DNA from 4 places in the Janthinobacterium algoris genome. Region 3 is predicted to be linked to each of the others. Evidence: predicted binding sites of a transcription regulator. Region 3 holds the regulator's gene; each other region holds the start of a gene.
What was found. Region 3 encodes sigma-54, which starts transcription at its own class of promoters, with help from an activator protein. Its sites were predicted from a motif close to TGGCANGNAANCTGCTTT; they were not measured.

Region 1 (7,783 bases), on a different contig from region 3:
CCGGGCTGGATGTCCGGGTTGCCCGCCTTGCCGATGCCGAAGATCAGACCATTTTTTAGGCCGATATCGGCTTTCACGATGCCCCAGTGGTCGAGAATGACGGCATTCGTGATGACGGTATCCATCACCTCGGCCGCGCAGCGCTGCGACTGGCCCATGCCATCGCGGATCACCTTGCCGCCGCCGAATTTCACTTCTTCGCCGTAGATCGCATAGTCATGCTCGATCTCGATGAACAGTTCCGTGTCGGCCAGGCGGATGCGGTCGCCCTTGGTGGGGCCGAACATCTCGGCGTACGCGCTGCGGGGAATGCTGGCCATCTCAATCCTTTCCTGGTGGAGTGTCTTGCAGTGCGCCCATCACTTCGCCATTGAAGCCGTAAACCTTGCGTTCGCCCGCCAGCGCCACCAGTTCCACCGTGCGCTGCTGGCCCGGTTCGAAACGCACGGCGGTGCCGGCCGTGATGTTCAAACGCATGCCGTAGGCGCGCCAGCGCTCGAAAGCCAGCGCCGGATTGACTTCAAAAAAGTGAAAGTGCGAGCCGACCTGGATCGGCCGGTCGCCCCGGTTGGCCACCACCACGGTGGCCGTGGCGCGGCCCGCATTGAGGCTGATTTGGCCTTCTTCCAATTTGTATTCGCCTGGGGTCATGAGGGGCTCCTTCAAAGATCGCGTTACGCTTGCCGGCGGGTCGCCGGCGCAAAAACAGCCATGGCGCGGGTGGCGCCCTGGCCAGTCAAGAAACTACGGTATTGGATGGTGCACGGTCACCAGCTTGCTGCCATCGGGGAAGGTCGCTTCCACCTGGATATCGGGGATCATCTCGGCGATACCATCCATGACGTCGGCGCGCGAGAGTATTTTCGTACCGTCCGACATCAGCTGCGCCACCGACTTGCCATCGCGCGCGCCTTCCATGATGGCGGCGCTGATCAGAGCCACCGCTTCCGGATAATTCAATTTCAAGCCACGCGCCAGGCGCCGTTCGGCCAGCAGTGCGGCCGTAAAAATGAGCAGCTTGTCTTTTTCGCGGGGAGTCAGGTCCATGGTTTTCCTTGCGCTTCTTTCCTGATCAAGTGTTCCAGCTGCGGGGTACGACGGCGTCGCGTCCCAGCATGGCGGGGCGCAGCAACTGCCAGGCGACCAGCATGATTCGACGCGCCGCCTCGCTGTCGCCGCACAGCAGGCGCACCACCACCAGCGCCTTGATTTGCGTGGCGCCAAACACGGCGCCGGCCGGCACGGCGATCTCGCGCACGGCCGCCAGCACGGCGGGAGAAATAGACGTGCCGACGGCGATCAGGGTGGCGCATACCGTGTGGCCTCCCAATCCCAGTGGACTGGCCATCAGCGCGCCGTCGGCGGCCAGCACGCCCTGCTCCCACCACAGCAGCTTGCCGCCGCGGCGGATTTGCACCTGCTGGCTGATGCTGCCCGTGTTAAAAATTTCGCCAGAGGCGCTGCGGCCCAGGCAAACGATGTCGCAACCGATGTAGCTGGCGTTCGCCGCCAGTTCCACCTCGTGGCGCAGGCGCACGCAAGCCTGGTCGAAGAAAATGCTCTCCTGTGGCAGCCACTCGATGGCGGCGCCGGCGCCGGCGCGCAGCAAGATATGCTGGCCCGAGACGTGGCCATTCGCGCGGTACCACTTGGCCGCGCCCGGCGACGTGAGAAACGCATGCGCGCCCTCGCCCACCGTGGCGTCGACGGCCAGCTGGTCGCCGCCCACCACGCCGCCGGGCGGATGGATGATGATGGCGTGGCAGACGGCATCGCCTTCGGGATATAGGGGCTTTTGCACGCGCAAAGGGCCGCTATGCGTGCGCTCGACCAGGCGGCTGACGCCATCGTGCCAGGCAAAGCCCAGGCGCAAATGCGCCTGCCAGGCGCTGTGCGCGCTGGCGTCATTCGATATAGCTGGACGGGTGCTGTCTGGCATGCGGAGCAATCGCGTAAATAAGCGACTACCTAAGCAGGATATGTGCCAGCGTCAGGGGAAGGAATAGTGAGCATTGCGCACCATGCTGCAGCGGATGCACCGGCATGGTGCATCGGCCGCACCGCGGGGCTCAGGTCACAGCCAGGATGCGCCGTTCGCGCAGCAAGGCAGTGAAGGCTTCGGCGGCCAGGGGACGGCTGAAATAATAGCCCTGCATTTCGTCGCAGCCGTGTTCCGTCAGGAAGGCCACCTGTTCGCGCGTTTCCACGCCTTCGGCGATGACGCGCATGTCCAGGTTGTGCGCCAGCGAGATGACGGAACGGGCAATGGCCGCATCGCTGCTGCTGGTGGTAACGTCGTCGACGAAGGATTTGTCGATCTTCAGCACGTCGATGGGAAAGCGTTTCAGATAGCCCAGGCTGGAATAGCCGGTGCCGAAGTCGTCGAGAGAAATGCCCACGCCGATATCCTTCAGGCGCGTGAGAGCCGCCACCGCCTTGTCCGGGTCGCCCATCACCGTGCTTTCCGTGATCTCGATACCCAGACAGGCGGGCGCGATGCCGTATTTGCGCAAGGTCGCCTCGACAAACGGCACCGTGCGGTCCTGCGCAAACTGTTTACCCGACAGGTTGACGGCCACCTTGATGCTGCCCAGGCCCGCATCGTGCCAGACGCGGATCTGCGCGCAGACACTTTCGAGCACCCATTCGCCGATGGCCGTGATCGAGCCGTATTCCTCGGCCAGCGCGATGAACAGGCCGGGCGGCACCTTGCCCAGCACCGGGTTATCCCAGCGCAGCAGGGCTTCCGCGCCCAGCATGGCGCCCGTGCGCAAACACATTTGCGGCTGGTAATGCACAGCGAATTCATCGCGGCAGATGGCGCCGCGCAGTTGCTGCTGCATGGCCAGGCGGGCGCGGATATCACTGCCCATGCGCTCCGTGAAGAAGGCGTAATGGTCGCGCCCCATTTCCTTGGCGCGCACCAGTGCCGTGTCGGCGTGGCGCAGCACGTCGTCGAGGCTGTCGCCGTCGGCCGGGCACATGGCGATGCCGATACTGGTGGTCAGCGCCAGGCGCTCGCCATCGACGCTGAGTTCTTCGCGCAAGCCGGCCAGGATGGTTTGCGCCAGCGCAAGCGTGCGCCCCAGCAGGGCATCGTCCTGCAGCAGGATCTGGAATTCGTCGCCGCCCTGGCGCACCACGGTGTCGCCCTCGCGCACGCAGCCGGAGAGGAAACGCGCCACCACTTGCAGCGCCTTGTCGCCCACGGCCTGGCCGTGCGAATCGTTGATATTCTTGAAGCGGTCCAGGTCCAGGCACATCAGCACCACTTGCTGGCTGTCGCGCAGGGCGTTCGCGCGCGCTTGTTCGAAGCGCTCGCGCAACAGCACGCGGTTCGGCAAACCGGTCAGCGCGTCATGGTAGGAGAGGAAGTCGATCAGATGCTGCTCGGCCTTGCGCTCGCTGATATCGAGGAAGACGCCCACGTAGTTGACGACGCCGCCATCCGGGCCATGCACGGTGGACACGCTGAGCAAACAGGGATAGGTGTCGCCGCTCTTGCGCCGCGTTTGCACCTCGCCCGACCAGCAGCCGCTGCTGCGCAAGCCCTGGCGCATGGCCAGCAGCACCGCTTCGCCCGTGTGCTCGGCATGCAGGCGCATGATATCCGTGCCCACCACTTCCTGCGCCGCATAGCCGGTGATGCGTGTAAAAGCGGGATTGGCCGTGACGATGACGCCGGCCGGATCCGTGATCAAAATGGCGTCCTGGGTGGCTTCGAAGACCTGGCCCGACAGGCGCAGCAATTCTTCATTGGCGCGGCGGATCTGCACTTCGCGCGCCAGGGTGCTGGCCACCTGCGCCAGTTCGGCCGTGCGTTCGGCCACGCGCCGTTCCAGGTTGGCGCGCTCCTGCGCCAGTTGCAGCTGCGCCCGCGCCAGGCGCACGTGCGCATCGGTGCGGGCCAGGATTTCCTCGGCCTGGAAGGGCTTGGCGATAAAATCGACGGCGCCCAGCGCAAAGCCGCGCACCTTGTCGTCCGTATCGTACTGGGCCGACAGGAAGATCACCGGCACCTGGCGCAAGGACGGTATCTCCTTCAGGCGGCGGCAGACTTCAAAGCCGTCGAGGCCCGGCATGCGCACGTCGAGCAAAATCAGCTCGGGCGGGCGCGCCTGGGCCGTCCACAGGGCCAGTTCACCGTTCGGCGCCTGGCGCACCGCATAGCCGGCGCCACCCAGCAAATCGCTCAACAACTTCAGCGAAGCCGGCGTATCTTCAACGATCAGTACTTCGCCCTTCGAATTTACTTCCGAAAAATCGCGGTGCATGTAGCAGTTCTCTCAGCTTTGGATGAGGCGCGGCGGTCCGTTGCCACGCTGGACAAGACATTTCTTTGCGATGAACTACGTATTATCATCATAATCTTTATTGCAATTTAGCACCATCCATGCGCGGCACTTAGTCCTCTTTTCATTGAATTCGATGTTGTCAGTCCACAATTTCAGGTAGGTGCCAGCGCGCCCTCGCTCTCCAGCAAGACGCACAGCTGACGGTACTGGTGCTGGTCAAGCATGGCCTGCAGCGGCGCCAGCAAAGGCGCTGCCGCCGCCGGCAGGGTTGCCAGCAGCTGCGCCACCCTGGCCAGGTTCAATTCGCGCAGCGCCACCAGCAAGGCGGCGCGCTGATCCCCGGCCAGCAGCAGCAAGTCTTGCGCCTGCAGTGCCGGTGGCACTGCCGCCTGCGCCGGCACGACCGGTGGCGCGGGAGCCTGCACTGGCGCCTGCGCCGCCTGCGCGGGTATGCTGAAACGGAAGATGGCACCCTGCCCCGGGGCCGATTCCAGCGTCAGTTCGCCTTTCATCAACTGCACGAATTCGCGCGAGATGGCCAGCCCCAGGCCCGTGCCATCCTTCGGTCCCATGCTGTCGGCCTGCACGAACGGTTCGAAGATGCGCTGCTGGTCCTCCGGGGCGATGCCGATGCCCGTGTCGCTGACGGCGAACGACAGGCGCCACGTGGCGTCATCGCGCCGCTCGCCGCGCACGCGCAAGGTGACCTCGCCGCTGCCGGCAAACTTGACGGCGTTCGACATCAGGTTCAATAGCACTTGGCGCAAGCGCGTCGCGTCGAGCAGCACGGCCTCCGGCAGGTCCGCGCAATCGAGGCGCAGGGCCAGTCCCTGCTGCTCGGCGCGCATGCCCAGCATGTCCATCACTTCCTGCAACAGGGGCGCCAGCGCCACTACGGCCGTCTGCGCCTGCAAGCGTCCCGCCTCGCCCTTCGACAGTTCGAGGATTTCATTGATCAGGGTGAGCAAATGGTTGCCGGAGCGGTGGATGATGGCCAGGTTGCGCTTTTCATCGTCCTGCATATTGGGCGAGGCGGCCATCAGGCGCGAAAAGCCGATCACGGAATTCAAGGGCGTGCGCAGTTCATGGCTCATGTTAGCCAGGAAGGTGCTCTTGGCGCGGTTCGCCGCCTGCGCCTGGCTGACGGCCACCGACAAGGCGCTCGTGCGCTCGGCCACCAGTTCTTCCAGATGATGGCGGTGGCGCAGCAGTTCCAGTTCGGCCTCGCGATGCGCCGTGATGTCGTAGTTGGAGCCCACCATGCGCATGGGCTGGCCCCGCCCGTCGCGGAAGATCACGGCATCGGCCTTGATGTAGCGGATGGCGCCATCGGGCCACAGGATGCGGTACTCGTGCGTGAACGCCAGGCCGGCGCTCAGCGCGGCGCGCAGGGCCGCCTTGGTGGCCGGCACGTCGTCCGGCACCAGCGCCGCGCGCCAGATGGCCGCCGGCGCCATGCTGCTGGTCGCATCGGCCTTGAACTGCGCATACATCTGCTCGTCCCACTGCAATGCATCGCTGCTGACATTCCAGTCCCAGATGCCGATGCTGGCCGCGCCGGTCGCCATCTGCACGCGCTCCTCGCTGCGTTGCAAGGCGCGGTAGCGGCTGTCGAGCAGCGCCACCATGTCGCGGATGGAACGGTACAGGGTGCGCAACTCGCCCAGGAACCACGCTTGCGGCGGCGTGCCGAACGCTTCGCCCTGCCCCGCCTTGACGCCCGCAGCGTACTGGCCGATGGCCTTCAGGGGCTTGAGCATCAGACACCACATGAGCAGCCAGATGCTGGCCACCAGGATCACGTCGAGCGCCACGATCATGGCGCCGATGCCCAACGCGCGCTGCCGCAGCTGCGCGTGCAGCAGGGCCGGCGTCGCATACACGGCAACGCTGCCGATGACTTGTCCACCCATCGTCACGGGACGCCGCTGCACCAGCCAGCCCGGTTCGGCCGACAGCGCGGAGAGGCTGTCGATGGCGCCGTCGGCATTGCGGCGCAGGACCAGCGCCTCCTTGCCGATGCCCGGCGTGAGGGAACTGGCCACCAGATCGCGCTTGCCCAGCATGCTGCGCATGATGGCCTGCATCTGCTTTTCATCCAGGTTCCACAAGGGCAGTTCGATGGCCACGGCCAACTGGTCCGCGCTGACGGCCAGGCTACGATGCAACTGCTGCAAGCGCTGCTCGCGTTCGGACTGGTAAAACAGCACGGCAAACACCAGCAGCAGCGCAGTGACGACACAGGTCAGCGCCACGCTGACGGCCAGCACGATGGATACGCTGCCCAGACGGGCGCCCTTGGGCGAGTGAAAAGTCATGCGTCTTCGCCCTGCGGTTCGCTGGCCAGCTGCGCCAGCAAGGCGCACAGCGGCTGGTACTGGTGCTGTTCCAGCATGGCGGCGATATGCGCGGACAGCTGCGGCAGGCTGGTGGAAACGCCGGCCAGCACGATGGCGCTGCGCCGCAAATCGAGGGCTTGCACGGATTCGAGCAGCGCCTGACGTTCGGCTGCGCCCAGCTGGCCCAGCGCCTGCTGCAAGTCAAAGGCCGCCGCCTGCACACGCGGCGGCGCGGCGGCGGCGCGCTGGAAGCGCACGCCCAGTTGCTGCTCCAGCATGGCAAACAGATGTTCCTGCTCGATCGGTTTGCGCAGGAAGCCATCGGCGCCAGCCGCCAGCGCCTCCTGCTTTTCTTCCTCGAAGGCGGAGGCTGTCATGATCACCAGGCGCGGCTGCACCAGCGCCGGCTGCGCGCGCAGCCAGCGCGTTAGCGCCAGGCCATCCATGTCCGGCATGCGCCAGTCGCTCAGCACCATGTCGTAGCGCTGCGCCGCCAGCATGGCTTGCGCCTGCGCGCCGCCTGCCGCTTCCTGCAGCTGGAAACCCAGCGGCGCCAGCAAGCCGGCCAGCAACTTGCGGCAATTGTCGTCATCATCGACCAGCAGCACCATGCGCCCGCGCTGGCCCGGCGGCAGGCGCGCCACGCGGCCCGGCGCCAGCGCCGCGATGGCCGGCCGCTGCAGCACCGGCGCGCGCAGGTCGAAACGGAATACGGAACCGGCTCCCAGCGTGGAATCGACGCGCAGCTCGCCGCCCATCAGGCGCACGAATTCGCGCGAAATAGTCAGCCCCAATCCCGTGCCAGCCTGCGCCACCGCGCTGTCGGCCTGCACGAACGGCTCAAAGATGCGTTCCAGGTCCGCTTCCGCGATGCCGCTGCCCGTATCGCGCACGGCAAACGCCAGCGCCATTTGCCCATGGTCTGTCGCCTGGCACGCCAGCGACAAGGTCACGCTGCCCTGTTCGATGAACTTGAGCGCGTTCGACAGCAGATTCAGGAGCACCTGGCGCAGCTTGGCGCCATCGAGGCGCACCAGCGGCGGCACGCCGGAACGTTCAAGCTGCAGCGCGATGCCCTGGTCGCTCGAACGCATGCGCACCATCTCGAGCACCTCGTCGAGCAAGCCATTCAAGTCGACGGGTCCCGTT
Region 2 (7,783 bases), on a different contig from region 3:
CGGCCCAGCTTGAAGGTGCCCATCTGCTCATTGCCAAAGGTAAAGAATGCCTGGCGCACATCGACCACGCTGTTCTGGCTGATGGCGCTGTCGGTGGCCGTCGAGTTGTAGATGCCGATCAAGGCTTTCACGTCGTACTCGCCCAGGCGCGACGAAGCGGAAGTGATCAAGCCATTCGGCAGCAAGCCGTTGCCGATTGTGGTGCGATCCTTTTCGCCGCCGCAACCGAGCGCCTGGCCGCCCAGCGCCAGCCCGCCCACCGCATCGCCCGAACACGACACTTGCGTGTAATAGGCGTTGACGATGCCGCCCACCGACACCGTCCAGTCACCAGCCTTGATATCGACAGCTTGCGCCTGCCCCATCGCTGCGATTGTCATGACACCCAGGCTCCCCAGCTTGATCCATAGCTTCATTTTTTTCTCCTCTTTCTTCTCTGTTTTTAGTGTGCACACCAAAGCTTGATGTACCTCAAGCTTTGGCAATAAGCGTGCCCAGCACGGCTCAGAGGGGAAAAGAAAAAAATGGCGTGTCGACGTGTGCAACAGCGGATCAATCGCCACGCACGGTGTTCATTTTTTGACCGAAAGTATGCATAGCCGAGGTACAGGTAAACAAAAAACTGACGGCCTGGGCCGTCAGAAAAAAGAAAGCGCCCGGCAGACGGGGAGACACCCATCCGAGTGGCCCGGGCGTTTCACCCCTTACTTCGATGCCAGCTTGAAGACCCACACGGAACCGCCCTGTTCCAGAAAGTTGACCTTCTTGGCGACTTCGCCGCCCCACAGCGGCACCGCGCCACCCCAGCCGGAAACGACGGCCACATATTGCGTGTCGCCATCCTGCCAGGTGACGGGTGGCGCCACGACACCGGAGCCCGTCTGGAATTTCCACAGCGCCTTGCCCGTCTTCGCGTCGACGGCTTTCAGGTAGCCTTCCGGCGTGCCGTAGAACACCAGATTGCCGGCCGTGCTCATCACGCCACCCCACAGCGGCGCGTTGTTCTTGATTTCCCAGACGATCTTGCCCGTCTTCGGATCGATGGCGCGCATGGCGCCGATGTAATCGTCAAACAAAGGCTTGATGGTGAAACCGGCACCCAGGAAGGCGCCACCCTTCTTGTAGCTGATCGGCTCGTTCCAGATGTCCATGCCCCATTCGTTGGCAGGCACATAGAACAGCTTGGTTTGCGGCGAGTACGCCATCGGCATCTGGTTTTTGGCCCCCAGGAAAGCGGGCGCGGCAAACACGGTCGTACCTTTCTTGCCCTCTTCTCCCTTGGTCGGGTCGCCAGGGCGGCCGGCGGCGATGTAGTTCGGCCGTCCCGTCTTCAGGTCGATGCTGCTGGCCCAGGTGATTTTCTTTACAAACGGAAAAGCGTTCTGCAGCTTGCCGTTCGTTGCATCGATAACATAGAAGAAACCGTTGCGGTCGGCCTTGCCGCCGTAACGCTTGCCATCCATGTCAAAGGTGACGAACTCGTTGGCGCCGTCGAAGTCCCAGGCATCGTTCGGCGTGTTTTGATACGCCCACTTGATCTGTCCCGTTTTCACGTCCAGCGCCACGGTGGACGACGAGTACAGATTGTCGCCGGGACGCAAGTGGCTGTTCCACGGCGCCGGGTTGCCGGTGCCAAAATACGCGAGCTTGGTTTGCGGATCGTAGGTGCCGCCCATCCAGGTCGAAGCGCCGCCGGTTTTCCACAGGTCGCCCGGCCAGGTTTTGTTCACGGTGCCAGATACGCCGTTATCGATGGCCTTGCCATCCTTGTCGTAGCGGTGGCCCATATGGCCTTCCACGGTAGGACGGCTCCACACCAGGTCGCCCGTCATCGGGTTGCGCGCCTCGACCCGGCCCACGATGCCGAATTCGCCGCCCGACACGCCCGTCAGCAACAAGCCTTCGGCGATCAGCGGCGCGGCCGTCATCGAGTAACCGGCCGCATAATCGTCGATCTTTTCCTTCCAGACGATCTTGCCCGTATTCTGGTCCAGCGCTACCAGGTAGGCGTCGAGCGTGCCGAAAATCACCAAATTGCCGTACAGGGCGGCACCGCGGTTGACCACGTCGCAGCACGGCATGATGCCGTCCGGCAAGCGATGCTCATATTTCCACAGCTTGGCGCCCGTTTTCAAGTCAACGGCAAAGATGCGCGAATACGATGCTGTGACGAACATCTTGCCGTTATGAATCAATGGCTGCGATTCCTGGCCCCGCTGTTTTTCGCCGCCAAACGAGAACGACCAGGCCGGCACCAGCTTGGCCACGGTCTTGTCATTGATCTGCGTCAACGGCGAATAGCGCTGGCCCTGCGTGCCCATGCCAAACGACAAGACGCTGGCCGGATTCTTCGCAGTACTGTCGAGCATGGCATTGGTGACATTGCCCACGTCGGCCGCCTGGGCCAGCGTAGCAAAACCCAAACCGACGAGTATCCCCATGATTTTTTTCTGCACAATCATCTCCCTCTGTTTTATTAGTATGTGTGTATCAGGTCTTGCGGTGCTCATGCGGCTGGGCATGCAATAGCGCGCACTCTTCATCGGTGAACAGGCGCGAGCGTGTCAGGAAGCGCTTGCCCGTGCCGTTGTCGAGTGAAAACATGCCGCCATTGCCATCGACCACATCGATAATCAACTGGGTATGCTCCCAGTACTCGAATTGCTCGAGCCCCATGTAGAACGGTGTGCCATTCAAATTGCCGAGATAAATATCGGTATCACTGACATCGAACTCGCCCAGCGCGTAGCACATGGGCGCACTGCCGTCGCAGCAGCCACCCGACTGGAAAAACATCAGCGGGCCGTGACGCTGGCGCAACTTGTCCATCATTTCCAGCGCCGCATCGGTGGCGACCACCCGGGCAATTGCTGCACTCATGGCATCCCTTTCTGCGCGCCGCACCTGGATAGACAGGTGCGGTGCCTGTTGCCGGTTTAGAAGAAGCCCAGCGCTTTCGGGCTATAGCTCACCAGCAAATTCTTCGTTTGCTGGTAGTGGTCAAGCATCATCTTGTGGTTTTCGCGGCCAATACCCGACTGCTTGTAGCCGCCGAACGCGGCGTGGGCTGGATACAGGTGGTAGCAATTGGTCCACACGCGGCCCGCCTGGATGGCGCGGCCCATGCGGAAGGCGCGCGAACCGTCACGCGTCCACAAGCCGGCACCCAGGCCGTACAAGGTATCGTTGGCAATCGCCAGCGCTTCGGCCTCATCCTTGAAGGTGGTCACAGACACGACTGGCCCGAAAATCTCTTCCTGGAAGATGCGCATCTTGTTGTGGCCCTTGAACACCGTTGGACGCACGTAGTAACCGCCCTCCAGGTCGCCCGCCTGCGTGTGGCGCTCGCCGCCAGCCAGCACTTCGGCGCCTTCCTGACGGCCAATGTCGAGGTAGGACAGGATTTTTTCCAGCTGCTCCTGCGACGCCTGCGCGCCGATCATGGTGCTGGCATCGAGCGGGTTGCCCTGCTTGATGGCGGCCACGCGCTTCAAGGCCCGTTCGATGAATTTTTCGTAGATCGATTCCTGGATCAGCACGCGCGATGGGCAGGTGCACACCTCGCCCTGGTTCAGCGCAAACATGGTGAAGCCTTCCAGGCACTTATCGAAATAATCATCATCGGCATCCATCACGTCTTCAAAGAAGATGTTCGGCGACTTGCCGCCCAGCTCCAGGGTGACGGGAATCAGGTTTTGCGCCGCGTAACCCATGATCAAACGGCCCGTGCCCGTTTCACCCGTAAAGGCGATCTTGGCGATGCGCTTGCTCGACGCCAGCGGCTTGCCCGCTTCCAGGCCGAAACCGTTGATGATGTTCAACACCCCCGGTGGCAGCAGGTCGCCGATCAGTTCGATCAACACCATGATGGAGGCGGGGGTTTGCTCGGCCGGTTTCAAGACGACGCAATTGCCGGCAGCCAGGGCTGGCGCCAGTTTCCACACGGCCATCAGAATTGGGAAATTCCATGGAATGATCTGGCCCACGACGCCCAGCGGCTCATGGTAGTGATAGGCATACGTTTCCGCATCGATTTGCGCGACGGAACCTTCCTGCGCGCGGATGCAACCGGCAAAGTAACGGAAATGGTCGATGGCCAGCGGAATGTCGGCATTCATCGTTTCACGGATCGGCTTGCCGTTATCGATGGTTTCCGCCGTGGCGATCAGGCTCAGGTTCTGTTCGATGCGGTCGGCGATGCGGTTCAGGATATTGGCGCGCTCGGCAGGTGAAGTCTTGCCCCAGGCATCCTTGGCGGCATGCGCGGCATCCAGCGCCAGCTCGACGTCTTCCGCCGTGGAACGGGCGATTTCGCAAAACGGCAAACCGGTGATCGGTGTGATGTTGGGAAAATATTCACCTTTTACTGGTGCAACGAACTTGCCGCCGATGTAATTGTCATAGCGTTGTTTGAAGGGGTTGGCTACGCCCAGTTTGCTGATGTCTGCGAGATTCATGTCGTCCTCTATCAGGTTAATTAGAATGGAATTGATTTAATTAAAATCAAACGTCTGTTACAGATGGGGTGAGTACACGGAGTCTTCCGCAAATGCCGTGCCAGCTCGCCGTCCCACTACCAACTTAGCCGGTTTTACCCTTGTTACAAGGGCATGGCGGCCAGATCGATGCGCTTGATCGCCACCGCACGCCGGTCGTTCAGCCCAGGGGACTGTGTGTGCGTTTTGAACAAGGCAGGACTATCCTGTTCCAATTCGGGCCAGCGCCGTCCGTTCCCTGCGCCGCTGCACAATGGAACAGGTGTACCAGTCTGTAACACCTTTGCTGTGCCGCTAGCGAATCACCACGCCCCATGGCAATTCACCCACGGCAATATCGGCCACCTTGCGCGCGCTGGCCGTGTCGATGACAGAAACGCTGTTCGAGCGGCCATTGGCCACGTACAGCTTGGCGCCGTCGGGCGTGATGGCCATGTTCCACGGGCGCTTGCCGACGGCTATGCTTGCCGTCACCTTGTTGCTGATCGTGTCGATCACCATCACCGTGCCATCCGTGCCATTCGAAACATACAGCTGCTTGCCACTGGGATGGACGGCGATGCCGTTGGCATTCTTGCCCGCTGGAATAGTGGCAATCGCCTTGCGCGCGGTCATGTCGATCACGTAGACGGCATTGACCAGTTCGCACGCCACGTAGGCGCGGCCCGAGTCCGGACTGAAACCGATGCCGCGTGGACGCAAACCCACGGCAATGGAAGCCACTTGGCGGCGTTGCGCCACATCAATGACATCGACTTGCTCAGCCTCTTCTGCACTGACCAGCAGCCAGCGCCCATCGGGGCTGAAGACGGCATGTTCCGGATTGCGCCCTTGCACCTTGATGTCGGCCAGCAATGTGCCCGTCTGACCATCGAGCAAGGCCACGCTATTGTTTTCCTCGACGGCCACGGCCACGTAACGACCGTCCTGGGAAGCACTGACGCCCTCGGGCGACTTGCCCAGCGCCACGCTGCGCACGGGCGTGCCGCCAGCGTTATCGATCAGCAACAAGGCGCTGCTGGCGGCATCCGTAACAAACAATTGGCGTCCGGTGGGGCCGGCGGCGATGCCGCGAGGACGCGTGCCGGCGGCGATCTGGCGCACCACTTGGTCGGTAGCCGTGTCGATCACGCTCAGGGTGCCCGATTTTTCATTGGGCACATAGGCAAACGGAGCGGCTTGGATGGCGCTGCTGGCGAGCGCAGGCAACAGCCAGCACACCTGGCGCAAGCGCGAGAAGAAGTTGGGCATAATCACCTTTTCAATGGCAAAACGAGGGAAAAGCGCGCGGTATCGGCGCATCTGACCATTGCTGCATGCAAACGCCGTGCCACTGACAAGCGTATAATTTCAGCCCACCAATGGAGACATGGCAGGCATATTGCTTGATAAGACTAGGCAGACTTATGCCACACACGCCGCTCAAGCCGGCTTTTATTCATTTGGAGAATCCGCATGCAGCATCGTTTCCGCCTGAACACCATTGCCAGTCTGTTTGTCGCCGGCAGCGCCACCCTCGCGCCCCACATCTTCGCCGCCGAGGCCGCTGACTTGGCCAACGGGCAACTCATGGACACAGTGGTCGTCAGCGGCAGCCGCATCGCCCACCCCAGCCAGGAAGTGCCGGCTTCCATCGACGTCGTCGACAGCGCCCGCATCCAGGATGGACAAATCCGCGTCAACGCGTCGGAAGCGCTGGCCGCCGTGCCGGGCCTGGTCGTGCAGAACCGTCAGAACTATGCGCAAGACTTGCAAATCTCGTCGCGCGGCTTCGGCGCCCGCTCGGCCTTCGGCGTGCGCGGCGTCAAACTGATCAGCGATGGCATTCCTGCGAGCATGCCCGACGGCCAAGGCCAGGCCGCCACCTTCAACCTCGATACGGCCGAGCGCATCGAAGTGCTGCGCGGACCGTTTTCTGCCATCTACGGCAACCACTCGGGCGGCGTGATCCAGCTGTTTTCCAGGGATGGCCAACATCCCCCATCCGTGGAACTGAACGTGACGGGCGGCAGCTACGGCACCAGCAAGGTGGACCTGACGGCGCAAGGCCAGGCAGGCGGCATCGGCTACGTGCTCGACGGTTCGCGCTTCCGCACGGACGGCTTCCGCAACCACAGCACCGCCACGCGTGAACAGGCTTTCGGCAAGATCACCGTCAAGCCCACTGCAGACAGCAAGCTGACCATCGTCGCCAACAGCCTGCACCAGGGCAATACGCAAGATCCGCTGGGCCTCACCTGGCCCACGTTTTCCCGCGACCCGCGCGCCGGTGAAATCGACGCGAGCGATACGCAAAACCCGAAGCGCACCCTGGCCGAACGCTACAACACGCGCAAGAGCATCGACCATCAGCAAATCGGTGCCACCTACGAGCAATCGTTCGGCGATGACCGCCTGCATGTGATGGCGTATGGCGGCAACCGCGAGGTGATCCAGTACCAGGCATTTACCAAAGGCTTCCAGGCGCCAGCCAGCCATTCGGGCGGCGTGGTCGACTTCCAGCGCCAGTTCTATGGTATCGATACCAACTGGCTGCACGTGAACCAGCTGGCCGGCGGCAAGCTGAGCACCACCATCGGCATCGACTATGGCCGCTCCAGCGATGACCGCACCGGCTATGAGAACTTCATCGGCAATAGCTTTGGCGTAAAAGGCAAGCTGCGCCGCGACGAGCAAGATGTCGTCTCCAGCCTCGATCCTTATATCCAGATGGAATGGCAAAGCGGACCATGGCTGCTCAGCGCAGGTGTGCGCTACAGCAAGATGAAAGTGGCGGTCGACGACCATTTCCTCGGCAATGGCGATGACAGCGGCAGCCTGGAATTCAGCCATACGACGCCGGTGCTGGGTCTGCTCTACAAGCTCACGCCAAACGTCAACGTCTACGCCAGCGCCGCGCGCGGCTTTGAAGCGCCCACCTTGAACGAACTGTTTTACTCGGGCACGGGCGGCGGCTTCAATTACCAGCTGAAACCGGCCACCAGCACCAATCTGGAAGTGGGCGTCAAGGCCAGAATCAATAGCAACACGCATGTGAATACGGCCGTATTCCAGATCAAGACCAACGACGAACTCGTAGTCGACAAGTCCAGCGGCGGGCGCACCAGCTATCGCAATGCAGGTAAAACCTTGCGCCAGGGTATGGAGGTGTCGCTGGACTCGAACCTGCCGTATGGCTTCACGACAAAAGTGGCGCTGACCAGCCTGCACGCCGTGTATGACCAAGCGTTTGGCAGCGTGCGCGAAGGCAGTCGCTTGCCGGGCGTGCCCAGCGCCAACCTGTTTGC
Region 3 (7,783 bases):
CCTGATCTTCGAAAACAACTACGGCATCGCCCGCTCTACCGTTTCGGACAATCTGTTTGCCCGCGAACGCCTGGGCTCGACAGGCCTGGGGCATGGCGTGGCCGTACCGCACGGCCGCGTCAAGGGCAGCAAGACCTTGAAAGCGCCGCTGGGCGCCTTCGTGCGCCTGGCCGAGCCGATTCCCTTCGAGTCGCCCGATGGCAAGCCCGTCAATCTGCTGTTTTTCCTGCTGATTCCCGATCATGTCACCCAGCAACATCTGGAAATTTTGTCGGAAATTGCCGAAATGTTTTCCGACGATGCTTTCCGCACGGCGCTGGCCACGGATCCGGAACCGAAATCCGTGCATTCGCGCATCGTCAATTGGCAACCCAGTCTGCAAGCGGCGGGTTAAACTTCAGGTATTCCTCCACTCCTGAAGAAGACTGCCATGTTGCAAACGCCACTGACGATACAACGCCTGTACGACGATAATCGTGAAAGTCTGCAACTGGGCTGGTTCGCCGGCTTCCCCGGCGGCGAGCGCCTGATCTCGGGCGATGTCTCGTCGGCCGCCGACCAGGTGGGCCACTTGAACCTGATCCATCCAGGCCGTATCCAGGTCTTCGGCCACCAGGAAATCAATTACTACCAGCGCCTGAAGGTCAATACGCGCACCCACGTGATTGGCGAACTGATCGCTGGCGGCCCGCCCGCGCTGATCATCGCGCAAGGGTTGGAAACCCCGCCCGACATCCTCGCCATCTGCGACGAGCAAAACATTCCCCTGTTCTCCACCCCGCTGCCGGCCGCGCAAGTGATCGACTTCCTGCGCGTCTACCTGTCGAAAAAGCTGGCGCAGCGCATCATCATGCATGGCGTGTTCATGGACGTGCTGGGCGTCGGCGTGCTGATCACGGGCGACTCTGGCCTGGGCAAGAGCGAGCTGGGCCTGGAACTGATTTCGCGCAGCCACGGCCTGGTGGCCGATGACGCCGTGGAATTCTCGCGCATCGCGCCGAACATGATCGAAGGCCGCTGCCCGCCCCTGCTGCAAAACCTGCTGGAAGTGCGGGGCCTGGGCTTGCTCGACATCAAGGCCATCTTTGGCGAAACGGCCGTGCGCCGCAAGATGCGCTTGAAACTGATCGTGCATCTGGTGCGCCGCAACGCGCTGGAAGAAGAAGTCGAGCGCCTGCCCTTCCTGTTCCCCACGGAAGACGTGCTCGGCTTGCCCGTGCGCAAGGTTGTCATCCCCGTCGCCGCCGGCCGCAACATCGCCGTGCTGCTGGAAGCGGCCGTGCGCAATACGATTTTGCAACTGCGCGGCATCGATACCTTGCAGGAGTTCATGGAGCGGCAGAGATTAGCTATGAGCGGTGACTAGTCTGCAGTGGAGTTCACCCTTGCAAGGGCGAACCGTTGCGCAGGCGGAGAGCAGCGCTCTCCGAAATCCCTGCGACACCAACGTTTGGCGATGAGTGGGGATTGAGAGCTCGGTAAGACACCAGCATTTGCTTAACCAACACTCCAGTCCAAATTGCAATAATTTGTAAAGATAGTTGCCTCGGGAGCGCAGCGCCGATCTTTATTGTATGATCGGCGTATGCATATCGTCCTTATCACCGGAATATCCGGCTCCGGTAAATCCGTCGCGCTCAATGTGCTGGAAGATACCGGCTATTATTGTGTCGACAATCTGCCACCGGCCTTGCTGCCCAGTTTGGTGCAAACGCTGCTCGACGAAGGGACGCCGCAACTGGCCGTCGCCGTCGATGCGCGCAGCGCCGAGTCGCTGACCAGCCTGCCACACAATGTGGCGCTGCTGCGCGACCAAGGGCACGACGTCAAGGTCATGTTTTTGACGGCGACCACGCATTCCCTGGTGGCGCGTTTCTCCGAAACGCGGCGCAGCCATCCCTTGTCGCACGAATTGCGCCCAAATCAGAATCCGGCCAGCCGCCGCACCCTGATCGAATGCATCTCGGAAGAGCGCGAACGCCTGTCTGCCATTGAACAGCTGGGCCATGTGATCGACACCTCGGAACTGAGCGCCAACAAATTGCGCGCCTGGATCAAGGATATCGTCGCCGCCGAACGCGCCCCGCTGACCCTGTTCTTTGAATCGTTCGCCTTCAAGCTGGGCGTGCCGCTGGACGCCGATTTCGTCTTCGACGTGCGGGCCTTGCCGAATCCCTATTACGACTTGGCGCTGCGCCCGCTCGACGGACGCGACGCGCCCGTGATCGCCTTCCTCGACGCGCAACCGAGCGCGCTGGAACTGCTGGCCGACATCCGCGCCTTCATCGAGAAATGGTTGCCGTCATTCAAGTCCGATAACCGCAGCTACCTGACGGTGGCCCTGGGTTGCACGGGCGGCCAGCACCGCTCCGTGTACATGGCGGAACGGCTGGCGCAATACTTCGGCCCCAACGAGCGCGTGGTTCTGCGCCACCGCGAGCGCTCTTAATTAATTCAGACGGTAAAGCGGATGTGCGGCGGCCGGCCAGACGGGAGCGAAGAAACGCGCCACCATGGCCGCATCGACCTCGTCCAGGCTGGATGGATTCCAGCGGGGCGCATTGTCCTTGTCGACCACCAGCGCGCGCACGCCCTCGATCACTTCGCCATGCTCGAAATTGTGGCGTACCACCGTGCGCTCCATGCGCAGGCAATCGGCCAGACCCAGGTGGGCGCCCCGCTGCAGCAATTCCAGGGTCACCGACATCATCAGCGGCGAACGCAGACGCATGGCCGCCAAGGCCTTGCTGGCGAACACGCTGTCATCCTGCGCCAGCGAAGCCATGATGGCGGCAACAGAAGGGGCGCCGAAATGGCGGTCCAGCGCCGCGCGCGCCGCGGCCAAGACAGAAGCGCCCGCCTCGGCCTGGAACGGTGCCGCCAGCGCCTTGATGGCCACCGGCAAGGCCTCACCCGGCGTCGATTCGAACAGGTCCAACAGCGCCCCCATGTGCGCCTCAGGCAGGTACACATCGGCCAGGCCCGTGTACAGGGCATCGGCCGCGTTGATCGTCAAACCCGTCAAGCCCAGGTACAGGCCCAGCTGGCCCGCCAGGCGGGAAAGAAAATAGCTGCCGCCCACGTCCGGGAACAAGCCAATATTGACTTCCGGCATGGCCATGCGCGTGCGGCCCGTGACGATGCGCAGGCGGTTGCCTGGCCCGGCTTGCGCCACGCCCATGCCGCCGCCCATCACCACGCCATCCAGCACGGCGATATACGGTTTCGGATAGAAATGAATTAAATGATTTAAGGCATATTCTTCCGTAAAGAAATCTTCCAGTTGGGCACTGCCGCCTTGCGGCGTGGCCAGGCCCGCATCGTAAAAGAAACGGATGTCGCCGCCGGCGCACAGGGCTTTTTCACTACTGGAACGGATCACGACGGCGTCCACCTGCGGATCGTAGCGCCAGGCCAGCAAAGCCGCGCTCAGCGCGCGCACCATGTCCAGCGACAAGGAATTCAAGGCTTTCGGGCGGTCGAGCACGATGTGGCCCGTGCGGTTGCGAATGGAGGTCTGGACGAAGTCGCTCATGGCAAAATGAAAAAAAGTGAGAACGGGAACATTCTAGCGCTTGCGAGGGGAATATTGCGTTTGACAGGTCCGGGCGCAAAAAAGGGCGCAATGTGCGCCCTTAGTTGATCACAACCGGTTCAAAGTCGCAGGCCGTAGAACACGTGGGAAAACCGTAGCGAGCGGATGTGAGTTGTGGCTGAGAAGCGGAGCTGTGCATATGCACAGTAAGCATCGGAGGCCGCAAATCGCGACGCGCAGTAGGTTTTTTGGTGTTCTTAGGCGGCGGCGAATTCTTCGTCCGAGTTGTCTGGCAGATGCTTGATCGCCTCTTTACCGTGCCCTTGCACTTTGGTTTTGTACTTCATCACTTGCCTGTCCAACTTGTCGATCAGGGTATCAATCGCGGCATACAGGTCTTGCCCCAGGCTTTCCACGTAGACGGTCTTGCCACTCAGACGCAGGTTGACTTCAGCCTTTTGACGTTTTTCTTTCTCTTTGAGGTTATCCACGGTCAGAATCACGGCAATATCGATGACTTGATCGAAATGACGTTTCACGCGTTCCAGCTTCGTTTGTACGTATTCACGGATGGCTGGTGTGACTTCGAGATGATGTCCGCTGATGGTGAGATTCATACACACTCCTAAAGATGATCGGGTTCGTGCGGTCCATCGACTCCGGCCCGCAGAGGAACCGAAAAAAACTTACAAACACTTACGCAGGCTCACTGGCGGAATTTTCAACGCTTCCCGGTATTTGGCAACAGTACGTCGCGCAATCACCATGCCTTGTTCCCCCAGCATGTCCGCAATCTTACTGTCGGATAAAGGATTTTTAGGGTCTTCTGCTCCTGTCAGTTGCACGATCAATGCCCGTATCGCCGTCGATGACGCTTCGCCCCCCGCTTCGGTGGCGACGTGGCTACCAAAGAAATATTTCAACTCAAACATGCCATGCGGGGTCAGCATGTACTTTTGAGTTGTTACCCGCGAGATAGTACTCTCGTGTAAACCCAGTGTATCAGCTATTTCACGGAGCACAAGGGGGCGCATGGCAACGGCCCCATGCGAGAAAAAGTTCTTTTGTCTTTCTACTATCGCCTGCGCCACGCGCAAGATCGTGTCAAAGCGCTGGCGCATATTCTTGATCAGCCACTTGGCTTCCTGCAACTGTGCGCCCATGGCGCCCTCACCTTTGCCCTGCTTGAGCAAGTTGGCGTACATGGCGTTGACGCGCAGGCGCGGCATGACGTCGTTGTTCAGGGTGACTTGCCAGCCATTGCGCGCGCGCTTGACGACGACGTCGGGCACCACGTAATCGGACACATCTGAGGCGAAGACGGCACCCGGATGCGGATTGCACTGGCGAATCACGGTCTGCGCTTCGCGCAAGTCTTCCTCGTCGCAATCGAGGGCTTTTTTCAGCTTGTTGAAATCGCGCTGGGCAAACCAGGCCAGGTGCTTTTCCACGATGACGAGGGCCATGCGCCGCGTCACCATGGCGATATGCGGCAAACGCTTGATTTGCAAGGCAAGGCATTCGGACGCATTGCGCGCGCCCACGCCGGGCGGATCGAAACTTTGCAGCAGGGACAAGGCCGTGCGCAACTCGTCGGCGTCGATTTCCAGCTCTTGCGGCAGGCGTGCCAGGATGTCGTCGAGCGACTCTTCCAGGTAGCCATTGTCGTCGAGCGCGTCAATGATCAGCTCGACCAGCGCGCGGTCGCGCAATTCGAGCACCGTCACGCGCATCTGCTCCATCAAATGTTCGCGCAGGGTGCAGTGATGGGCTTCAAGTTGCGGGCGCGAATCTTCGTCGTCGGGCGCCTTGCCCCGGCTCGCCTCGCTCCAATCGCTGTCGCCGCCATCCGCTGCGGCCGGGCTGTCGCCAGCCTCGCCATCAAAGGTCTCCGCTTCGGCCGGCGCTGCAGGCGCCTCCTGGCTTGGCGGCTGGGGCGGTGCATCGGCCGGCGCGGCCGTGGAACTCAAGGCGCCATCGGACAGCAGGCGCAGCGAACGGTCGAGCGGATCGTCGAGGCGCTCGAGCAAGGGATTGTCCGTCAGTAATTGCTCTAGTTCCTGGTGCAATTCCAGGGTAGACAATTGCAACAGGCGTATCGATTGCTGCAACTGCGGCGTCAGTGCCAGGTGCTGCGAAGTGCGCAGCTGCAATGATTGTTTCATTGGCTCACATGCGGAAGTGTTCGCCCAGATAGACCCGGCGTACCGACTCGTTCGCGATGATGTCGTCGGGGCGTCCTGACGCCAGCACCGAGCCCTGGTTAATAATGTAGGCACGGTCGCAGATACCCAGCGTCTCGCGCACATTATGATCGGTGATGAGGACGCCGATATTGCGCTCCTTCAAGAAGCGCACGATACGCTGGATCTCGATCACGGCGATGGGGTCGACACCGGCGAACGGCTCGTCGAGCAGCACGAAACGCGGGTCGGTGGCCAGCGCGCGGGCGATTTCCACGCGGCGCCGCTCGCCGCCCGACAGGGACAGCGCCTGGTTCTCGCGCAACTTTTCAATCTGCAAGTCGGCCAGCAATTTATCCAGGCGCTCCTCGATCTCGGCCTTCTTCAGGGGACGGCCTTCGACGGTCTGGATTTCCAGCACGGCGCGGATATTGTCTTCCACCGTCAGCTTGCGAAACACGGATGCTTCCTGCGGCAGATACGACAGGCCCATCTGCGCGCGGCGGTGGATCGGCAGGCGGGAAATGTCCACGCCGCTGATATCGATGCTGCCGCCGTCCGACGGCACCAGGCCGACGATCATGTAGAACGAGGTGGTCTTGCCGGCGCCGTTCGGACCCAATAGCCCGACCACTTCGCCGCATTCGACTTGCAGCGAAACATCATGTACGACTTGCCGCTTGCCATAGGTTTTTTGCAGCCCGCGAACGATCAGGGTGCTGCCGCAACGAGTATTGTCCATTATTTCTTTCCTGGCGCAGGCGTGGCCGGCGCTTTCTCCGCCGCCGGTGCCTTGGTCTTCGGCTGGATCACCATGCGCACGCTGCCGCCATCCGCGGTACTGGTGCCGCTGTCGGAGTTTTCCATCGCAAACACTTCCTTGCGGCTGTCATATGAGATGAAGGCGCCATTGGCCACGTCAGTGACTTTTGTGCCTTCCAGGCGCGTCAGCTTGGCTTTGGAAAACAGTTTCACCACTTCCGTCTTGTTGTCGTATTCCACGCGCTCCGCTTCGCCTTCGACCCACAGATCGCCCGCGCCATCGCGCTTCTGGCGGAAGGTGGCCAGCTTGCCGGGATCGGCCCAGAAGGTAATGAACTGGTAGCCTTGCGGATCTTCCGTGATCAGGGCCCGGCCCGCCTTCATGGTCAAAGTACCCTTGACCAGCACGACGTCGCCCGTCAGGGTACGCACCTGTTTGACGTCATCGACATGGCCGCTACGTGCCGTGATGACGGCTTCCTTCTCGGAATCGGCCTTCTCGGCATGCGCCACGCCCATCATGGCCAGAGAAAATACGGTCAACAGCAAGATGTTCTTCATAGTATGGTTTCCTTGTTTCATTCTGTCATTTTGCCGCCGCGGCCGGGCGCGGTTTCGGCGGGAGGACCATGCGCAGCGCATTCTGCACTTCCACCACGCCGGTAGCGTTATTGGCCTTCATGCCGATGCCATTGATGCGCGAGGCGCCCGTCAGGATATCGACGGGCACGTCCGTTTCCATTCTTTCCTCATCCGGGAACACCGTCAGCGCTTCCGTCTTGACTGTCAGTTTCTGCGCCTTCGGACTGGCCACGCGGTCGATCACGACATTGCGGTGCAGTTGCAGCCGGGTATTGTCCTGGTCGATATGCGCCAATTCCGCATTCATGTTCATCGGCGGCATGCCTGGCGTGAGCTTGCGTACGAAGGGCTGGTCGATATCGGATGAATCGTCCAGCGGATAATGCGTGAGCTTGGTGCCCGATACGATATAGCTGGGCTTGCCCGTCAAGTCCATGCGCACCAGGCTGAAATTGGTGATGAAATAGTCTGGCTCATCCAGATGCTTGCTGGCCGTGATGTCCTGGGCATTCTTGTTCATCACTTCCAACAGCCAAAAACTGCCCAGCGCAAAGACGACGGCCCCCAGCACGGTAAAAATCATGCGCCAGCGATGGGCGCCTCCTGGCTTACGCATAGGATTTCACTCTTTCAAATCTCACTGGCGGCATGGCAATGCGCCTCACTCCAGGAACGGCGCCATGACGCGCGCATAGTTGTCCTGGGCGCGCAGCAGGAATTC
Region 4 (7,783 bases), on a different contig from region 3:
GGCATGATCGCCGCCACGGGCGTGAAACTGGCGGCCGCGCTGGTCAAGCATCCGCTGCCCTTGTGGCTGACCTTGTCCATCACCGTGCTGGGCGTGCTGATGGTGGCGATCTTCCGCTGGCCCCTGCTGTACATCCTGCTGGGCCTGGGCGGCATAGCCTGCCTGCTGACCTATCGAAAGCTGTCCTCATGACTCCGCCCTTGCAGCTGGTCTTGAGCGCGGGCGACTGGCTGAACCTGTTCGGCCACTACCTGATGCTGTCACTGATGTCGATCGGCGGCGCCATTTCCACCACTGCCGAAATGCACCGCTTCCTCGTCGAGCAGCACGGCTGGTTGACACAGGCGCAATTCAATGAATCAATTGCCATCGCGCAAGCCGCGCCCGGCCCCAACGTGCTGTTCGTCGCCCTGATGGGCTGGAACGTGGGCATGAATGCGGGCAGCTACACGGCCGCGTACCTGGGCGTGCTGGTGACCATGGTGGGCATCATGTTGCCCAGCACCACCCTCACCTACGTAGCGGCCCAGTGGGGCTACCGCAACCGCGACCTGCGCCCCGTGCGCGCCTTCAAGCAGGGCATGGCGCCCATCGTCGTGGCCCTGCTGATTTCCACCGGCATGATACTGGGCGGCGCCAATCACGACATCCGTACGGACTGGCCCTTGTGGAGCCTGTCCATCGTGGCCGGCCTGATCATCTGGCGCACGAAACTCCATTTATTGTGGCTGCTGGGGGCCGGCGCCGTGCTGGGCTGGCTGCAGCTGGTGTAAGCCTACACGGCCAGGTGGCGCTTCACCTCGTCGCCATCCATCTGTTCTGCCTTACCGCTGGCGACGACACTGCCGCGCGACAGCACGATGAATTCGTCGGCCAGTTCGCGGGCAAAGTCGAAATACTGTTCGCACAGCACGATGGCCATGTCGCCGCGCTGTTTCAACAAGGAAATGACGCGGCCGATATCCTTGATAACGGACGGCTGGATGCCTTCCGTCGGTTCGTCGAAAATGATCAGCCGTGGCTCGGCCAGCAAGGCGCGGGCGATGGCCAACTGCTGTTGTTGTCCGCCGGACAAGTCGCCGCCACGCCGCTGCAGCATCTCTTTTAATACCGGAAACAACGCATACACCTGGGGATCGATGCGTGTAGCGTGCCTGCCCGTCTTGACGGCCAAGCCCATCAGCAAGTTTTCCTCGACCGTCAAGCGCGCAAAGATGTCGCGCCCCTGTGGCACATATGCCATGCCCAGCTTTGCCCGCGCATGCGGCGCCAGCCTGGTGATATCGCGGCCATCGAGCACCACCTTGCCCTGCGCCACGGGCAACACGCCCATCAGGCATTTCAATAAGGTCGTCTTGCCCACGCCATTGCGCCCCAGCAAGGCCAGGCATTCCCCCTTGCGCGCCGACAGCTTGATGCCGCGCAAGGTATGCGAAGAACCATAGTATTGATTTAATTGTTGCACTTCGAGCATGATTACCTTCCCAGATAGACTTCGATGACCCGCTCGTCGGCTTGCACTTCATCCATGCGCCCCTGCGCCAACACGGCCCCTTCATGCAGCACGGTGACGATGCCTTGCTGGGCAATCTCCGTGACGAAACCCATGTCGTGCTCGACCACCATGATGGAATGCTTGCCGCGCAATTCATTGAGGAGCTCCGCCGTGCGCGCCGTTTCCGCATCCGACATGCCGGCCACCGGTTCATCCAGCAAAATCAGCTGCGGCTCCTGCATCAAGAGCATGCCGATTTCCAGCCACTGCTTTTGCCCATGCGACAGCAAACCGGCCGGCCGCGCCTCATGGCCATTGAGGCGTATCAAGCGCAATAGGGATTCGATCTTGCCTTCCTGCTCCGACGTGAGGCGCGCAAACAAGGTGGGCGCCACGCGCTTGTCCATCTTCATCGCCAGTTCCAGGTTGTCGAACACCGTGTGCTGCTCGAACACGGTGGGGCGCTGGAACTTGCGGCCGATGCCCGCGTGGGCAATTTGCGCTTCCGTCATGGTCGCCAGGTTCATGGTCTGGCCGAACCAGGCCGTGCCGGATGTGGGCCGCGTCTTGCCCGTGATCACATCCATCATGGTCGTCTTGCCCGCCCCGTTAGGGCCGATGATGCAACGCAACTCGCCCACGGAAATATCCAGGCTCAGTTTGTTAATCGCCTTGAAGCCATCGAAGGACACGCTAATATCTTCCAGATACAGAATGGCGCCATGCGTGGTATCGACACCCTCGCCTTTCACGCGGGAATAGGTGGCGCCCGCTTCGGCGCTGGCCATGCCGGGCAACATGCGGATGCTCATGCGACCTCCTCTGCCACGATGGCCACTTTTCTGCGTTTGAGTTTGTTCAACACGCCCAGCATGCCCTGCTGCATGAACAGGGTCACGCCGATGAACAGCAAGCCCAGCGCGAACAGCCACAGCTCCGGCAAGGCGGCCGTAAACCAGCTTTTCAAGCCATTGACGGTGAAGGCGCCCAGGATGGGGCCGATCAAGGTGCCGCGTCCGCCCACGGCCACCCACACGACCATTTCGATGGAGTTCGCCGGCGACATTTCGGACGGGTTGATGATGCCCACCTGCGGCACGTACAGGGCGCCGGCGATGCCGCACAGCACGGCGGATAAAGTCCACACAAAGAGCTTGAACCACAGCGGGTTGTAGCCGAGAAACATCAAGCGCGCCTCGCTATCGCGCACGCCCTGCAGCACCCGGCCCAGCTTCGAGCGGACGATGGCGCGCGCCCCCACCAACGCCGCCAGCAGGATCGCCAGGGTCAGCAGGAACAGCACGGCCCGGGTGGCGGGCGCCGTGACGCTATAGCCGAGGATGGTCTTGAAATCCGTGAAACCGTTGTTGCCGCCAAAGCCGGTGTCATTGCGGAAGAACAAGAGCATGAAGGCATACGTCATCGCTTGCGTGATGATGGAAAAATACACGCCCTTGATGCGCGAGCGAAACGCAAAGTAGCCAAACACGAAGGCAAGCATGCCGGGCACCAGCACGACGAGCGCCATGCAATACCAGAAATGTTCCGTGAAGGCCCAGTACCATGGGTAAGTTTTCCAGTCGAGAAAGACCATGAAATCGGGCAAGCTGCTGTGGTACTGGCCCTGATCGCCAATGGCACGCATCAGATACATGCCGTGCGCATACGCGCCAAGGGCAAAGAACACGCCGTGGCCCAGCGACAGGATACCCGTGTAGCCCCAGACGAGATCCAGCGCCAGCGCGGCCAGCGCGTAGCACATGAACTTGCCCACCAGCGCCACCGTGTAGGCGGACACGTGCAGCGCATGCCCTTCGGCAAACGCCAGATTAAAAATCGGCAACAGCGCCGCCAGCAAGGTACAGGCGGCAATCGCCAGCCAGACGGGCCGGGAAAACAGGCCCTCGTTGACACGGAGTGAGGTAATCATTCGACGCTGCGTCCCTTCATGGCAAACAGGCCCTGCGGCCGGCGCTGGATAAAGATGATGATGAACACCAGAATGGCAATCTTCGCCAGCACGGCCCCCGCCACCGGTTCGAGGAATTTATTCACTTCGCCCAGGCCCAGCGCAGCGATCACGGTACCGGCCAACTGGCCCACGCCGCCCAGCACCACCACCATGAAGGAATCGACGATGTAGCTTTGGCCCAGGTCCGGGCCCACATTGCCCAGTTGTGACAGGGCCACGCCGCCCAGCCCCGCGATGCCGGAACCGAGGCCGAAGGTCAGCATGTCAACCTTGCCCGTGGCCACGCCCACGCAATCGGCCATGCGGCGGTTTTGCGTAACGGCCCGCACGAACAGACCCAGGCGCGTCTTGTTCAGGATCAACCACACGGCCACCACCACGACAATGGCAAAGGCGATGATGGCCAGCCGGTTGTACGGCAGCACGAGGCCGCCCAGCACGGTCACGCCACCCGACATCCAGGCCGGATTGGCCACTTCCACGTTTTGCGCGCCAAAGATGGTGCGCACCGTCTGCATGAGGATCAGGCTGATGCCCCAGGTAGCCAGCAGGGTTTCCAGCGGCCGCCCATACAGCCAGCGGATCACCGTGCGTTCGAGCACCACGCCCACCAGGCCGGCAACAAAAAAGGCGGCAGGCAGCGCGGCCAGCAGGTACGCATCCTGCATGCCGGGCAGGTAAGTGCGGAAAAACAGCTGGCACAGGTAGGTCGTGTAAGCGCCTATCATCAGCAGTTCGCCATGCGCCATATTGATGATGCCCATCAAGCCAAACGTGATGGCCAGCCCCAGCGCGGCCAGCAGCAACACGCTGCCCAGCGAAATGCCGTAGAACACATTGCCGGCGAATCCCATGCGCGACACTCTTGCCTTGATCTGGCGCATGGTCTCGATGGCGGCCAGTTGCACGGCTTCATCGGGCTCGCCAGCCATGCCGTCAGACCCCGTTTCCAGCATGGCTTGCAGCACGGGCAGCAAGCGCGCATCGCTGCTGCCGGCCAGCGCTTGCACGGCTTGCTTGCGCGTGGCGGCATCGGGTGCCTGCAGGTTGGCGCTGGCGATCAGCACTTGCAATATCTGTTGAATGTCAGCATCGCTTTCTCGCCCCAGGGCGGTGCGGATCAGGGGGATTTGCGCGGGATCAACAGCCTTTTGCAAGGCTTGCGCGGCGGCCAGCCGGGCGCTGCGCTCCGGCGCCAGCAGCTGCAAGCCCGACAAGGCGCCCGCCACGGCGGCGCGCAAGCGGTTGTTGACCATCACGCCATCGATGCCGTCCGGCACCGGACCAGTCTTGCCGCTTGCCGGATCGTAGGCTTGCTCGCCGTCGACGATATACACCTTGCCATCGGGCGTGGCATACAGGCTGTCATCCTGCAAGGCTTGCAGCACGCGGGCGGCCTCGGGTGTGGCCAGCGCGGCGATCTGGGCGACGGCAGCGACCCTGGTGTCGGGGTCGTCGCCGGACAGCGGTTTCAGCAGGTCAGGAGGGATGGCGGCCTGCGCCACGGATGACAGGCACAGGCAGGCGTAGACCAGCAGCGATGTGAATAGCCTCATTGATACCCCGGGAAAGCGTTGATGGTCAGCACCACCGGACGCATGCCCGATGGCGCAGGCGTTGCTTTTACAGCTTTTGCTTACCCTCATTGCCCTTGATATACGGGCTCCACGGCTGTGCGCGTATTGCTTCCTTGGTTTTCCACACGACATTGAATTGCCCATCGGCCTTGATCTCGCCGATCATCACGGGCTTGTGCAAATGGTGATTCGTCGCGTCCATGGTCAAGGTGAAGCCCGATGGAGCTTTCATGCTCTGGCCGGCCATGGCGGCGATCACCTTGTCTGTCTCCGTCGACTTGGCTTTTTCCACCGCTTGCGCCCACATGTGGATGCCGACATAGGTCGCTTCCATGGGGTCGTTCGTCACCACGGAACCCGCGTTCGGCAACTTTTTTGCCACCGCATACGCCTTCCACTGCTTGATGAAGGCCATATTCGCAGGATTCTTGACGGATTCGAAATAATTCCAGGCCGCCAGATGACCGAGCAAGGGCTTGGTATCGATGCCGCGCAACTCTTCCTCGCCGACGGAAAACGCGACGACGGGCACGTCCGTGGCTTTCAAGCCCGCATTACCCAGCTCCTTGTAGAACGGCACGTTCGAATCGCCATTGATGGTGGAAATGACGGCCGTCTTGCCGCCCGTGGAAAACTTCTTGATGTTGGCGACGATGGTTTGATAGTCGGCGTGGCCGAACGGCGTGTAGACCTCGCTGATATCGTTATCCTTGACGCCTTTGCTTTTCAGGAAGGCGCGCAGGATCTTGTTGGTGGTGCGCGGATACACATAATCCGTGCCCAGCAACACGAAGCGCTTGGCGCCGCCGCCATCCTTGCTCATCAGGTATTCGACGGCAGGTATCGCCTGCTGGTTCGGCGCGGCGCCCGTATAAAACACATTCTTTTCCAGCTCCTCGCCCTCGTATTGCACCGGATAAAACAGCAGGCTGTTGAGTTCCTTGAACACCGGCAAAACCGACTTGCGCGACACGGATGTCCAGCAGCCGAACACGACGGACACTTTATCTTGCGCCACCAGCTGGCGCGCTTTTTCCGCAAACAAGGGCCAGTTCGACGCGGGATCGACGACGACGGCTTCCAGCTTCTTGCCCAGCACGCCGCCCTTGGCATTGATCTCGGCGATCGTCATCAGGGCCACGTCTTTCAGCGACGTTTCGGAAATGGCCATGGTGCCCGACAGGGAGTGCAAGATGCCCACCTTGATGGTATCGGCGGCCAGGGCTGCCTGCAGGTAAGTGGACGTGGCCAGGGCCAGTGCGCCGGCGGCGGCCGCTTTCAGGATGATACGTCGTGACATGGGGACTCCTGTGATGGGTTCGTGGGGGTCGAGCTGGGCATACGATGTTGTTAAAGCAGAATGCATGCCAGCACCAGCAGACGTCCGCCATGGTGCACGCTGCCAACGCCGCACGAAAAAAAACCTGGCTGCACAAGGACTGTGCAGCCAGGTTTCAAATTGCCGTAAAACGGTGCGCCGGGCGCATCAAGCGTTGTGTATCAATCCTTGTGTATCAAGCGTTGTGTATCAATCCTTGTGCATCAAGCGTTGTGCATCAAGCGTTGTGCATCAATCCTTGCGCGGCACTCCGCGCAGGCGACGCCAGCCCTTGCGGCCCAGCGGGAACAGCAGCACGAAAGCGATCAGCCACGGCAGGATGTAGGCCATGGCCGTGATGGCGTTGGCCACGCCTTGCGACAGGTTTTCCGTGAAATTGCCCAGCGCGCGCTTGACGGGCCGCCAGAACGATTGCTTGCCTTCGGCGCTGATGGCCACGTTCAGCAAGTCCGTATCGATGCGCTGCATCAACAGCGCATTGGCCGCTGTCGCTTGCTCCAGTTCCACTTGCACGGTGGCCAGTTCCTTGGTCACCTTGATCAAGGCATCGACGTTCGCGCCTGAGCGTTTTTCCAGGTCTTGCAGCTGCGCCTGGTACTGCTTGAGCATTTCCAGGCGTTTCTTGCTGTCGAGCACAGGACGACCGAGGTCTTCCACCTTGGTACCCTGGCTGGTGACGTCGCCTTCGGCCGCGACCAGCGCGACGAGCTTCTTGATGCCGGCCGGTTTGGCGCGCATGCTGATGCGTGCGTGCACGTAACGGCCGCCGTCGACGCTGGAATCGAGCAGCAAACAGCCATTTTCCGTATCGGCCTTGCAGGCGGCGACCACTTTTTCATACAGGGGCCGCACTTGCGCCTCGTGCGTATCGACGCTGACATTGTGTTCGTAGGCAAGAAACTCGCTGCCCTTTTCCTTGCCATCGAGGCGCGCGGCGCTCGATTGCCCGCCGCTCTCGCCCTTGCTGCCGCAACCGGCCAGCAGCAACAGGCCAATCAGACTAATAGAGATTTTTTTCATGATTTCTTTCTTTGGATTATTTGCTAAGCGGAAGCATCTCGACATCGGGCAAATGCGCCGCCACGTCCTGCACGGTCGCATAGCCGGTCAGCGCAGCCACCACCTGCGGTAACGGTGCCGGCCAGATTTCCGGCAAATCGCGCTCTTCGGGCGCCAGCACGGGAAAGGCCAGCTGTTCCTGCGGTGGCGTGAAGGCGGCCGCGACGCCCGGCTTGTTGCCGCGCGCATCGATGCGGTACCAGCCAAACTCTTGCAAGTACACGGCATTCAAGCCATGCAGGCAAAACGGCGGCCCCGCTTCACCGACGGCCAGGCGCTGGTAGCACAGGCCGGCAGGAATGCCGTTGGCGCGCAGCAGCGCGGCCAGCAGATGGCTCTTC

Region 1: a site for sigma-54 is predicted at 1,970-1,987, ahead of ACQ4W7_RS18670 (urease accessory protein UreD). Genes of this name have one in related genera too.
Region 2: a site for sigma-54 is predicted at 5,812-5,829, ahead of ACQ4W7_RS28740 (beta-propeller fold lactonase family protein). Genes of this name have one in related genera too.
Region 4: a site for sigma-54 is predicted at 6,397-6,414, ahead of urtA (urea ABC transporter substrate-binding protein). Genes of this name have one in related genera too.

Annotation. Positions count from the first base shown of each region.
Region 1 covers NZ_JBNYXZ010000012.1:141,205-148,987, forward strand. The annotation lists gene ureC (urease subunit alpha) at 1-320, opposite strand, end outside; gene ACQ4W7_RS18660 (urease subunit beta) at 322-651, opposite strand; gene ACQ4W7_RS18665 (urease subunit gamma) at 745-1,047, opposite strand; gene ACQ4W7_RS18670 (urease accessory protein UreD) at 1,073-1,939, opposite strand; gene ACQ4W7_RS18675 (EAL domain-containing response regulator) at 2,070-4,274, opposite strand; gene ACQ4W7_RS18680 (sensor histidine kinase) at 4,448-6,613, opposite strand; gene ACQ4W7_RS18685 (response regulator) at 6,610-7,783, opposite strand, start outside.
Region 2 covers NZ_JBNYXZ010000034.1:2,200-9,982, reverse strand. The annotation lists gene ACQ4W7_RS28760 (porin) at 1-416, opposite strand, end outside; gene ACQ4W7_RS28755 (methanol/ethanol family PQQ-dependent dehydrogenase) at 705-2,441, opposite strand; gene ACQ4W7_RS28750 (DUF779 domain-containing protein) at 2,491-2,880, opposite strand; gene adh (aldehyde dehydrogenase) at 2,937-4,457, opposite strand; gene ACQ4W7_RS28740 (beta-propeller fold lactonase family protein) at 4,791-5,747, opposite strand; gene ACQ4W7_RS28735 (TonB-dependent receptor family protein) at 5,952-7,783, shown strand, end outside.
Region 3 covers NZ_JBNYXZ010000010.1:184,820-192,602, forward strand. The annotation lists gene ACQ4W7_RS16740 (PTS sugar transporter subunit IIA) at 1-394, shown strand, start outside; gene hprK (HPr(Ser) kinase/phosphatase) at 431-1,366, shown strand; gene rapZ (RNase adapter RapZ) at 1,586-2,449, shown strand; gene ACQ4W7_RS16755 (enoyl-CoA hydratase/isomerase family protein) at 2,450-3,535, opposite strand; gene hpf (ribosome hibernation-promoting factor, HPF/YfiA family) at 3,793-4,152, opposite strand; gene ACQ4W7_RS16765 (RNA polymerase factor sigma-54) at 4,222-5,700, opposite strand; gene lptB (LPS export ABC transporter ATP-binding protein) at 5,705-6,460, opposite strand; gene lptA (lipopolysaccharide transport periplasmic protein LptA) at 6,460-7,041, opposite strand; gene lptC (LPS export ABC transporter periplasmic protein LptC) at 7,067-7,678, opposite strand; gene ACQ4W7_RS16785 (KdsC family phosphatase) at 7,724-7,783, opposite strand, start outside.
Region 4 covers NZ_JBNYXZ010000005.1:86,860-94,642, forward strand. The annotation lists gene ACQ4W7_RS09055 (chromate transporter) at 1-192, shown strand, start outside; gene ACQ4W7_RS09060 (chromate transporter) at 189-773, shown strand; gene urtE (urea ABC transporter ATP-binding subunit UrtE) at 776-1,474, opposite strand; gene urtD (urea ABC transporter ATP-binding protein UrtD) at 1,477-2,307, opposite strand; gene urtC (urea ABC transporter permease subunit UrtC) at 2,304-3,425, opposite strand; gene urtB (urea ABC transporter permease subunit UrtB) at 3,422-5,023, opposite strand; gene urtA (urea ABC transporter substrate-binding protein) at 5,091-6,344, opposite strand; gene ACQ4W7_RS09090 (DUF4349 domain-containing protein) at 6,615-7,403, opposite strand; gene ACQ4W7_RS09095 (transglutaminase-like domain-containing protein) at 7,420-7,783, opposite strand, start outside.